One region of the Chryseobacterium sp. YR221 genome, then DNA from elsewhere that is predicted to be linked to it. Evidence: riboswitches for the same ligand, from Rfam matches in the RefSeq annotation. Region 1 holds a riboswitch; the other holds the start of a gene.

Region 1 (6,353 bases):
CCGAACATAGCTGTTTTGCAATTTCACAAAGACCGGTCAATTCTCTTTCTGGAGCATTTTTCCATCGCACCTGTACCCATTTTACTCCATGGTCTAAAGCTTTCCTGATATTTAGCTCCTGCTCTTCTTTTGTATTTCCCTGTGATATGTATTGTAATTTTTCCATAGGTAGTAAGTATCCCGCTAAAGAGGGATCCGTTTTTTAATTATAAAAAGACTTTTTTTCTGCATTTCATAAAAGCTTCTAATGGTTCTTTACGCTCCCAGATACCGCCAAGCAAAGCAGCTCCATCTGCACCGGCATCAAAAACGTTCTGAATATTCTCCGCATCAATGCCTCCTAAAGCAATCAGTTTTACATGCTCATTATTCCGGGAGTTTATATCCTCCATAACGGTTGTATTTTCACCATATCCTTTTTTAGAAATACTTGGAAAGAATGGGCTTATGAAAGCATATTCCCATTCTTTTTCTAACCTGTTATATACTCTGATATCATGTACTGAGGTTGATATTGTATGCTCTTCCACCACAGGTTTGTATTTCTTTTCTTCCCGATCAGCTTCCCTATAATGAAACCGTGATATATTATATTCTTCTCCAAGCCCATAATGCGTATGCAAAACCAATTGAGGATAAAAAGACTGATCAATATTGCTGATAAAAGCAGTCAATTCACTTTTGCTGATCCCGGGTTTTCTGATATGAAGTAAATCCAGACCTTCCTGAAACATCTGATTAATAATCTCAGTTTCATTGGGAAACTTCTGTTCAGGAGTAATCACAAGGATCATATATAAATTTCCTTCCCTTTTTCGATAAATTCCTGAGACTTGTCCAGCATTCCTTGTTCTGCGGATTCCCTGATTTCCTGAGTGATTTTCATAGAACAGAATTTTGGTCCGCACATAGAACAGAAGTGGGCAATTTTTGCTCCTTCTGCAGGAAGAGTCTCATCATGATAAGCTCTTGCCGTATCCGGGTCCAGCGAAAGATTAAACTGATCTTCCCATCTGAATTCAAACCTGGCTTTACTTAATGCATTATCCCTGTATTGTGATCCGGGATGTCCTTTTGCCAGATCTGCAGCATGCGCAGCCAGTTTATAAGTGATTACCCCATCTTTAACGTCTTTTTTATTCGGAAGACCTAAGTGTTCTTTTGGAGTTACATAACAAAGCATGGCACATCCGAACCATCCAATCATTGCGGCTCCAATTCCTGAAGTAATATGATCATAACCCGGTGCGATATCCGTTGTCAAAGGGCCTAATGTATAAAATGGAGCTTCATGGCATTCTTCCAGCTGTTTATCCATATTTTCTTTAATCATATGCATTGGAACGTGGCCGGGACCTTCAATCATTACCTGTACATTATGTTTCCATGCAATTTTTGTCAGCTCTCCTAAAGTTTCCAGTTCAGCAAATTGTGCGGCATCATTAGCATCCGCTATGGATCCGGGACGAAGACCATCCCCAAGAGAAAAAGCGACATCATACTTCTTCATGATCTCACAAATCTCTTCAAAATGGGTATATAAAAAGTTTTCTTTATGATGGAAAAGGCACCATTTAGCCATGATAGAACCTCCCCTGGACACAATTCCCGTTACTCTATTGACTGTCAAATGAATATACCTTAATAAAACTCCAGCATGAATGGTAAAATAAGAAACTCCCTGTTCTGCCTGCTCGATCAGAGTATCTTTAAAAACTTCCCATGTAAGGTCTTCAGGCACTCCTTTTACTTTTTCCAATGCCTGATAAATAGGAACTGTACCGATAGGCACCGGGCTGTTTCTGATAATCCATTCTCTTGTTTCATGGATATTCTTTCCTGTGGAGAGGTCCATGATGGTATCAGCTCCCCATCGGCAGGCCCATACTGCTTTCTCTACCTCTTCATCTATGCTGGAAGAAACAGCACTGTTTCCTATATTCGCATTAATCTTTACCAAAAAATTCCTCCCAATGATCATGGGTTCGCTTTCCGGGTGATTGATATTATTGGGAATAATAGCTCTTCCTGCTGCAATTTCATCTCTTACAAATTCCGGAGTGATTTTACCTTTCGGAGTATTTGCGCCAAAACTGTTTCCGGTATGCTGAAAAGCCATCTCTTTTGAAACCGTTCCAAGCTGTTCAATACGTTGGTTCTCTCTAATCGCCACATACTCCATTTCAGCGGTGATGATTCCCTGTTTTGCATAATACAGCTGGGTAAGTTCCTTACCTTCCTGGGCAACTTTGGGTCTGTGATCATAAGAAAAACGCAGTTCATCAAGACGTGGATCTGCTAAACGGGCTTTTCCGTATTCAGATGATATTCCACTTAGGATGTTTACATCTTTTCTGTCTAAAATCCATTGTTCTCTTATTCTCGGAAGCCCTTTTTGAATATCAATTTCTGCATTGACATCCGTATAAGGACCTGAAGTATCGTAAACCGTTACAGGAGCATTGTCTTCAAAGCCTCCTTTGGTAAGCTTGGTAGGACTAAGTGCTATTTCACGCATTGCTACATTGATAGGATGTATTGTTCCTTCAACATAGATTTTCTTTGAGTTCGGAAATGGTGAACACGTAATTGAATGAGCCATAAATATTGGTATTAAATATGAAAATTAGCCGCCTTGAGTGGCAGTAATGATTAAAACTGAATCTTGATCTTTGAGAAATGTCTCTGCCCAGGCGGACAGTGGAATAATACGGTTGTTTACAGCTACAGCAATCCCTTTTTTCTTTCCGGGGAGTTCCATAGCCAATAATGCTTCCAGATTATCGGGAAGTATATCAAATGTTTTTCGGGTGTGGTTGATTATAAGTTCCATTCCTAATAATTTAAATATACTTTAGGAATGGCCATTATTGTACAATAGAATGCACAGCAAAAGTCATCTGCTTTTCCCTACGCTGGTATAATCCAGATCAGGTTCAAAGGGTAAAGTCTCAGTCTGTTGGTCAACAGACACCCCTAAAGTCTGGGACGAAGGTAGGTATTTTTTCAGAACGGGCAAAATTGAATTTTCCTTAAACAAAAAACCACCTCAAAATTGAGATGGCCTATTTATCTGTACTAATTATTTTTAATAGTAAAGTTTTACATTTCCATTAGAGTCATACTGATTCACCCATTTTGATTCTCCAATTCCACTGTTATATAGTTTTACCTCTTTCTGAAAGTTATTTTTTGATAGTGAAAAATAAAAGTATTCTTCAAAAATCTGCAGCTTTTTAAAAGGATTGGGGGCTGTATCAAAATTACTGAACTCTACTGTATTTTCTATGTGAAAATCAACGTTATTATGCCTTTCTACTTCAACAGATTTTTTCAGATTCCCTATATTATCATAAGTAAATCTTTTAGCTATCGTCCAAATAAAGTCATCAGGATCAGTCGGATCATAAGGCATGTTTGGAAACGTTGTTAAAATTTCAATGAGTTTTCCAGATGAATCATAACTATAATTCAGATGTTTATCAAAATACGGATTATCTACTGAAGGAATAATAGATTTCATTATTCTTCCCTGATTGTCAACTTCAAATGTTCTTTTATTGATTGGGACAATATAGTCAGGACTACTGCTGAATGTAGAAATAGAAATTATATTCCCATTATAGGAAACACTGGTATAAATGTCTTTAGAAAAATGTGTAGGGTTATATCCTGTATTAGGATCAATAAATATAAAACCTCCCACTTTTTTAACAACCCTTCCCTGAGAATCATATTCAAAATAGATATTAGGGTCTGTCATATTTCCCACCCCATTAGGTGATAAAACCGGAAAGTTCCAGGATATTTTATTAGGGCGATCCACAGTTCTTTGCTGTGGATTTTCTGTCAATATTTCATCATTGTTACTAGAACAAGATGCAAAAGCCATTAATATGGCAAAGCACAATAATTGAATTTTCATGTATTTTAGTTTTTTTTACGCCTCACAAGCTCTCCAGATTGCATCATTTTGCGGAACCGGTGCTGTAATTTCGATCTTTTCTTTGGTTACCGGATGAATGAACTCCAATTTTCTTGCATGAAGGTTAATTCCTCCGTCAGGATTGGAACGGGGTGCCCCATATTTAAGATCTCCTTTGATGGGAATTCCCGTTTTAGATAATTGGGCACGGATCTGATGATGTCTGCCTGTTTCCAGATCAATTTCAAGAAGTATATAATTATCAAGTGTTTTAATAACATGATAGGTTAAAATCGCTTCTTTAGCTCCTTCTGTCACTTTTGGAAAAACAATAGCTTTATTGTTTTTTTCATTTTTCTTTAAGTAATGAACCAGCCTCTGGCTTTGTGGAATCATTTCTTTTCCTACCACAGCCCAATACGTCTTTTTAACCTCACGGTTTTTGACCATTTGAGTCAGGCGGGAAAGTGCTTTGGAAGTTTTAGCATAGATTACCAAGCCTGAAGTAGGACGGTCTATACGATGAACCAAGCCGAGAAAAACATTCCCCGGCTTAGCATCTCTTATTTTTATAAAATTCTTTATAGATTCTAATAGTGATTCATCGCCGGTTTTATCTCCTTGTACAAGTTGACCGACTTTTTTGTTAACCACCAGAAGATGGTTATCTTCATATACAATCTGCTCCTTCATAATTCTTCAGTCTATCTTCTTCTATTGGACAGCGAAAGAATAATCCCCCCCAAAAGGCCAATGGTTTTAAGTGCTGAAAGTTTTGAATCTTCAGGTAGAAAGGCTCCGATAACACAAATTCCTGCCGCAGCATACATGGCATAGACAAAGTTTTTATTGGTAAGCAATGGGGCCTGGATAAAGAAACTGGCACCTATCAGTACATAAAAAACTTTTCGGGAAAGCAGGTGATTTATTTCCGGAGAAAAAAGATTAAACCAGCCTATAGCAAGACAAATAAGTGCTGCGATAGATAAGATTCCCTGGATAGATTGTTGTTGATTTTGCATAAATTAATAGCTTTCGTTTTCGTTTGGAAATTCTACAGTCTTTACATCTTTCACGTATTGAGCAACAGCTCCTGTTATTTCAGTATAAAGATCAAGGTATCTTCTTAAGAATTTCGGACTGAATCCTTTATTCATTCCCACCATATCATGATAGACCAAAACCTGTCCGTCACAGTCAGCTCCGGCGCCAATTCCAATAGTAGGGATAGAAATACTTTCCGTTACTCTTTTAGCCAGATCAGCAGGAATTTTCTCTAAGACTACAGAAAAACATCCCAGTTCTTCCAAAAGCTGTGCATCAGCAATCAGTTTCTCTGCTTCTGCTTCATCTTTTGCTCTTACTTTATAGGTTCCGAATTTATAAATAGATTGTGGAGTTAATCCCAAATGTCCCATTACAGGAATTCCTGCGTTCACAATTTTCTTTATCGATTTAGAAATTTCTTTTCCCCCTTCAATTTTCACGGCATGGGCTCCTCCTTCCTTCATCATTCTTACTGCAGATTCCAATGCTTTTTCAGGGTTACTCTGATAAGTTCCGAAAGGCAGATCCGCAATGACCAACGCTCTATCAGTTCCTCTTACCACACTTTGAGCGTGATAAATCATCTGATCCAGGGTAATAGGTAATGTGGTTTCAAAACCAGCCATCACATTTGCTGCAGAATCTCCAATCAAAATAGCATCTACACCGCCAGCATCTACCATCTTTGCCGTGGTAAAGTCATAGGCTGTAAGCATTGTTATTTTTTCCTTGTCGAATTTCATTTTACGCAAGGTTTCAGTCGTAACTTTTTTAATTTCAGAGTGAACAGACATAATTTATCTATTTTTAAAAGTTAAAAAGTCGGCCTTCAGCCGACTTAGATTTTGTATGATTTTTATAAAACTACGTGACCGAGTTTCATGAGTTTGTCGTGATTTAAAATCTTGATATTTCTTCCGTCTACTTCAATCAGGCTATCCTGTTTGAATTCTGAGATCAGACGAATGGCACTTTCTGTAGCAGTACCAATAATATTGGCAATTTCTTCTCTTGTCAGGGAAATCTTAATAAAGCCTTCCGGATCTACTCCCAGCTTCTGCTCCAGAAGCAGCAGTATTTCAGCCAATCTTTCTCTTACGGTTTTCTGTGCAAGGAATGTAATGGTGTTAGAAGATTCTCCTAATTCGTATGAAATTTTTTGAAGCATGACAAAAGAAAGCTGTGGATCTACCTCTAAGAGATACATAAAGATATCTGCAGGTAGAAAAACACATTCAATATCTGTCATTGCTTCGGCTTTGGCTTGGAAGTTTTCTCCACAAAGCAAAGAACGATAGCCGATGATATCCCCTTCTTTGATAAATCTTAAAATCTGATCTTTTCCGAATGCTCCTGATTTTGATAATTTGGCCGCACCTTT
Region 2 (6,353 bases), on a different contig from region 1:
AACATTTACCGGGCTGTCTGCTAACGGTTATCTGCCTCAGATTGGAACGGATATCCAGGATATTTCACTGGCTGCGGGGATCAAAGGGAAATGGGATGGCTGGAATATTGATTTCAGTAATACTTTCGGGCAGAACTCATTTACTTATACCATTCAGAATACCGGAAATACATCTTTGCGCTTTGCATCACCCAATGAATTTAAGGCCGGAGGATTAAAGTTTTCCCAAAATACGATTAATCTGGATTTTTCAAAAAAATATGATGTCTGGGAAGGAATCAATGTTGCATTTGGAGCAGAACACCGTTATGAAAATTTTAAAATAACAGCAGGAGAGGAAGCTTCTTATGCTACATATGATACTTCAGGAAATGTATGGACGGGGAATTCTCAAAGGCCCACCGACTTCTTTGGGGCAGCACTTCCCGGCGGCTCTCAGGTATTCAGCGGATTTAAGCCTGCCAATGCAGTAGACAAAAACAGACAGTCTGTAGCAGCGTATGCAGATGTGGAATTTAATTTTACCAATTGGTTATTGGTGGATGCAGCTGCGCGATATGAAAACTATTCTGATTTCGGATCTACTTTTAATTATAAATTGGCTTCAAGAATAAAGGTAGCCCCCAATTTCAATGTAAGGCTTGCCGGATCTACAGGATTCAGAGCGCCTTCTATTCATCAGATTTATTATAATGTAACTTCTACTTTATTTACCAACAATCAGCTTCTGGAAGTAGGAACTTTCAGTAATGATTCGGCGGTAGCAGGATTATTGGAAATCCCGAAACTGAAACAAGAAACTTCAAAATCTGCAAGTGTAGGATTTACCTATAAAATTCCTTCTGTTAATTTGACCTTTACAGCAGACGGATACTTTACGAGAATAGACAACAGAATTATTCTTACAGACCAGTTTTTAAGAGCAGATGTACCTGCTGCTGCACAAAAAGTCTATGATGATTTAGGTATTAACGGAGCACAGCTTTTTACCAATGCTATTGATACGGAAACCAAAGGGGTGGATGTGGTTATTTCGCATAATGTCAGATTTTCAGGTCTAAAACTGGATAATAGCTTTGCTGTCAATCTTAGTCAAACTAAACAGGTAGGAGACATCCATTCTTCAGGACTTCTACAGTCTGCAAAGCTTGAAAAAGTGTATTTCTCAGAAAAATCCAGAGTATATCTGGAAGAAGCCGTACCGAGAGTAAAGGCCAGTCTTTCTCATACCCTTTCATGGAAAAATGCGAGTTTCTATCTTAGAAATACGTATTTCGGAAAAGTAACGGGAGCAGATATTATCGATGCCAACGGAGACGGAATTATCGGATTCAATGAACATCAGCAGATTGGAGACAAGATTATTACGGATCTTTCTCTGGCCTATCAGTTTACCAAAAACATTGGACTGACACTTGGTGTAAACAATTTATTTGATATTTATCCTACTAAAAACCTTCCTGCGTCTACTAATAATGACCAGTTTGTTTATTCACGTTCTACTTCTCAGTTTGGGCAGAACGGGAGATATGTTTTCACAAGACTGAATTTTAATTTTTAATGGTTATAAAAATTTGAAGGGAGACTGTTCTGAAAATGAACAGTCTTTTTTTATGTCTGAAAACGGAGGAAATTACTTCCATGTTTTTAATTCATAAGCTGCTTCCCAGAAATGATATTCCATTCTGGAGGCAGTTATAAAAGCTTCGGTCATTTTTTTTCGTGTTTCCTCAGTGGTTTTTTCTGCTATTGTATCACAGATGAAAATAGCCTGGTCTACGGCAGCTGAAAACTCTTCTCCGGAATAGGTGGCAATCCATTGTTCATAAGGATTGTTGATGGTATTATGTTTTTGATAAATATAATTTCCAACCTCTCTGTAGATCCAAAAACAAGGAAGCACGGCGGCAATGGCAATTTCTACAGATTCTAAGGCAGCGGTACTTCTCAGAAAATGAATGTAATGATGGCAGGCAGGCTGTAAAACACCTTTATCTGTAAGTCCGAAATCTTTAAAATAAGATTCGTGCAGTGCATTTTCCACTACAATAGCATTTTCAGCAAATCGCATATAAGTAAGAACATCCTGGAGATCCGGGATTTTTGCAGCAATCAGGGAGAGGGTTCTGCCAAAATGTTCAAGGTATAATGAATCCTGAGCCATATAAAAACGGAATTTTTCCTGAGGTAAGGAACCATCTGATAATTCTTTGATAAAAGGCATGCTAAGAATAGACTGATAATATTCTTCTATTGTTTGCCAGGTTTGTTCAGACCATTTCATTTTTGATGAGTTTTTGAGGATTAAAAAAGTGGTTAAGAGGGCCATTGCCATACCCTGTCTGTACATCTATGCTGTTTTTTATAGCCTCATAAACATAGTCCTGTCCTAAAGAAACAGAATCATATAAGCTTTTTCCCTGAGCCAGGTAAGCAGCTATTGCAGAAGAAAGAGTACAGCCGGAACCATGGGTATTATTGGTGTTTAGTTTCAGCGTTTCAAAAGTATGGTATTGTCCATGTTCATCATAGAATAAAGAGGTGATGGTGGAGGTTTCCTGATGGCCACCTTTGAGAAGTATGCTCTTGCAGCCTAACTGTTTTATTTTTTCACCTGCAGTATATAAATCTTCCAGCGTTTCGACTTTCATGCCGGCTAAAATTGCTGCTTCATCCATATTGGGGGTAATGATATCAGCAATTGGAAATAGTTTTTCTGTGATCGCTGTGATGGTTTCCTCCTCAATAAGCCTATGCCCGCTGGTAGCAACCATTACAGGGTCAAATACAACCGGAATTCTTGTATACTGTGATAATGTGGAAACAATAGTCTCAACCAACTGTGGAGTATGTACCATTCCTATCTTAATGGCATCAGGAAAAATATCATCCAGAATCGCTTTGATCTGATCGGCTACTGCTTCCACAGGAATAGGATATATTGTTCTTACTCCCTGTGTATTTTGTACAGGCAGGGCCGTTAATACTGAGGTGGAAAAGCAGCCTAAAGCAGAAGCTGTTTTGATATCTGCCTGAATACCTGCGCCACCACTTCCGTCAAAACCTGCAATGGTCAATACGGACGGGTATTTGTATTTTTTCATTTTAAAATCTCATTTTTTAATTCATATGCTGCTTTCTGGGGATTTGCAGCACTGCATATTGCGGAAACTACAGCAAGGGAGTCTGCTCCGGCGTTGAGGACTTCCTTCGCATTTCCAAGATGTATACTGCCTATGGCGACCAGCGGTTTTTCTGTAAGCTGTCGGATTTTTGCAACACCTTCAAGCCCCCATTCTGTAATGGTATCTGTTTTGGTATGTGTTTTAAATACAGGGCTTATACCAAGATAATCAGAAACCATTGTCTGTTCATTTTCAAGCTGGGCCAGGTACTCAATAGAATATCCAATGATTTTATTTTGGATAGAAGGTAGTTGTCTTAAAAAAGTAGGTGCAGTATCACTGTTCCCAACATGAATACCCGCAGAATTTACTTTTCCAGCAACTTCTATATGATCATTTATAATGAGGGGAATACCATACTTTTCTGTAATTTCCATAAGCTTTTGGGCTTTTTGGAGGAACAATTCGGTACTGTCATTTTTTTCTCTGAGCTGGATAATGTCCACTCCGCCCAAGATGGCTTCTTCGGCAACTGTCAGAAAGTTTTTTCCAATGCAATCAGCTTCAGAAATCACAAGGTATAGTTGGTAGGAGAAAGGATGCAGGCTCATTTTTGTTCTATCTTTAGGTTTTGGATGAATTCTTCTTCTGTTATATTGTACAGTTTATCAATCAGGTTAACCTGAAGACTTCCGGGGCCTCTACTTTGCTGGACAGCCAGTTCTCCAGCAATGCCTATTAATGCCATTGCAGCAGCAACACCCAATGTTTTATCTTCCACACTACCTATAAACGCACCTGTTAATGCGGTAGCAGAACATCCAAGACCTGTTACTTTAGTCATAAGCGGATGTCCGTTTTTAATGAAAAAGCTCTGCTGTGGGCTTATAATAATATCCGTTTCACCGGAAATACAGACTGTTGAATGGTAGTGTTGCATCAGTATTTGAGCAGCATGAACCGCGTCATTACTTTGAGCGGTACTATCTACTCCTTTAGTAACAGTGGTATTAGCTTTGGCCAGTGCAATAATCTCTGAGGCATTTCCTCTGATAACACTAGGTTGATATTGTAAGAGTTGTTGTAAAATCTGATCACGAAAAGAGGTTGCTCCGGCACCCACAGGATCTAAAACCCATGGTTTATTTACGGAATGTGCTGTTTCAGCTGCCAGAAGCATAGACTCTGACCAATATTCATCTAACGTTCCTATATTGATCACTACGGAATGGGCAATACCGATCATTTCTTTGATCTCAGACCGGGCATGTGCCATAATGGGAGAGGCTCCAACAGCCAAAAGGGCATTGGCTGTATTGTTCATGACTACATAGTTGGTGATGTTGTGAACCAGGGGAGATTTTTGTTTTACAAGCTGCACTTGCTGCCAAAGTATTTTTTCCATTGTTATCTTATCATTAAAATAAAAATAGCTTTAGGAAAAAATCCAAAACAAAAACCACATGAGCGGGTCATGTAATTTTGCTTTTCCCTACGTCGGTGTAAGCCGTATCAGGTTCAAAGGGACTCTCTCAATTCTTTTTCAGAATACCCCTAAAGCAAAACAAATGTATAAAAATTATCAGACCGGGCAAAAACCTTCCCCGTAATTTTATCTTTCCACAAGTTCCTTTACCTGTTCTCCATAAAAATCTGTTTTCGTAGTATTGATTTTTAAGAGCTCATACCATTTTATAAAAGCTCCGATAAAAACAATAAGCATCAGTACCATAGCTGTTACTGCTAAAGCAGCCAATAAGTACTGTTCTTTTGGAATATAGATCGTAGCAACCTGGATATAGCCGGCCCAAAAAGTAATTCCAGCCATAAAAACACCCGGAATAGCCGAGCATAAAGCATATTTTCCTCTGTTCATCCTGATCAGCATAGTCGTACAGACAATCAATCCGCAAGCGGCAAGTAATTGATTGCTGATCCCGAATAGTGGCCAGATACTGCTTACATTTCCGGTGTATACCAGGTATCCCCAGGCAAAAGTGAAAAGAAGGCTGCTGATAATAATTCCGGGAACCCAGTTTTTATCATTGAATTTTGGAATCACAGAACCCAGCATTTCCTGTAAAAAGAAGCGCCCGACTCTTGTTCCTGCATCAATGGCTGTCAGGATAAATACGGCCTCAAACATAATGGCGAAATTATACCAGTATGCGGTTAATTGATCCATATAAGGGATCTTATTAAAGATGTGAGCCATTCCCACGGCAAGTGAAACAGCCCCGCCAGTTCTGCCATGAAGATCAATACCAATCTTTTGTGAATAATAATCTATGTCTACTCCATGTAAGGCAGGATGTGCTGCAAGAAAAGCGTCATATGATTCTTTTGGAGTGTTGATGGCAAAATAATCCCCCGGCATTAATGTACATGCAGCAATGAGAGCCATTAGTGCAACAAAACCCTCTACAAGCATGGCACCATAGCCCACAAAAAGAATTTCTCTTTCTTTATTAAGCATTTTTGGAGTTGTTCCCGTAGCAATGACAGCATGAAAGCCCGAGATAGCACCACAGGCAATCACAATAAAAATAAATGGAAGCACAGGACCACCAATGACAGGACCTCCTCCGTTTACAAAAGCGGTAAGTGCCGGCATCTGTACAGTAGGATGAATGACAATAACTCCTATAGCCAACATAATGATCGTTCCTATTTTTAAATATGTAGAAAGATAATCACGAGGAACCAATAATAACCAAACCGGTAATACAGAAGCTAAAAAACCATATAATGGAATAGCAATGGAAATGGTCTTGATATCCCACGAAAATAAATTATTCATAGTGGGATTCTGCATGAGGCTGTGTCCACCAATAATTCCCGCTATTAAAAGAATTCCGCCTAAAATACTGGCAAAGAGTACACTGTTCTTTTTATACCGCATGATCAGTCCCATAATTACTGCAATAGGCATTGTGATCACCACTGTAAACAAAGACCAGGAAGCTTCATGCATGGCATTGATGCATGCCAGGGATAACCCTGCCAGGGTAAGGATCAAGATAAATAAGATGGCAAACCCTGCTACCGTACCGGTTGCTTTACCGATCTCCTTTGAAGCTATGGTGGCAAGACTCTGCCCTTTATGTCTTACGGAAGCAAATAATACCACCATATCATGTACACCTCCTCCCAATACACAGCCAATTAAGATCCATAGGGCACCGGGCAAATAACCAAACTGTGCAGCCAGGACAGGACCTACCAAAG

What was found. Region 1 has a riboswitch for thiamine pyrophosphate ahead of thiS (sulfur carrier protein ThiS). Riboswitches for the same ligand answer to the same signal wherever they lie in the genome.
Region 2: another riboswitch for thiamine pyrophosphate. It lies ahead of thiM (hydroxyethylthiazole kinase); the one in region 1 lies ahead of thiS (sulfur carrier protein ThiS).

Annotation. Positions count from the first base shown of each region.
Region 1 covers NZ_FWXM01000006.1:281,793-288,145, reverse strand. Annotated here, with positions in the region: gene B8967_RS18395 (thiamine phosphate synthase) at 1-166, opposite strand, end outside; gene B8967_RS18390 (thiamine phosphate synthase) at 207-794, opposite strand; gene thiC (phosphomethylpyrimidine synthase ThiC) at 791-2,602, opposite strand; gene thiS (sulfur carrier protein ThiS) at 2,627-2,833, opposite strand; TPP riboswitch at 2,891-2,988, opposite strand; gene B8967_RS18375 (hypothetical protein) at 3,089-3,925, opposite strand; gene B8967_RS18370 (RluA family pseudouridine synthase) at 3,941-4,621, opposite strand; gene B8967_RS18365 (hypothetical protein) at 4,630-4,947, opposite strand; gene panB (3-methyl-2-oxobutanoate hydroxymethyltransferase) at 4,951-5,766, opposite strand; gene B8967_RS18355 (Crp/Fnr family transcriptional regulator) at 5,829-6,353, opposite strand, start outside.
Region 2 covers NZ_FWXM01000005.1:91,779-98,131, reverse strand. Annotated here, with positions in the region: gene B8967_RS15475 (TonB-dependent receptor plug domain-containing protein) at 1-1,561, shown strand, start outside; gene tenA (thiaminase II) at 1,634-2,284, opposite strand; gene thiD (bifunctional hydroxymethylpyrimidine kinase/phosphomethylpyrimidine kinase) at 2,271-3,104, opposite strand; gene thiE (thiamine phosphate synthase) at 3,101-3,736, opposite strand; gene thiM (hydroxyethylthiazole kinase) at 3,733-4,530, opposite strand; TPP riboswitch at 4,598-4,691, opposite strand; gene B8967_RS15450 (carbon starvation CstA family protein) at 4,738-6,353, opposite strand, start outside.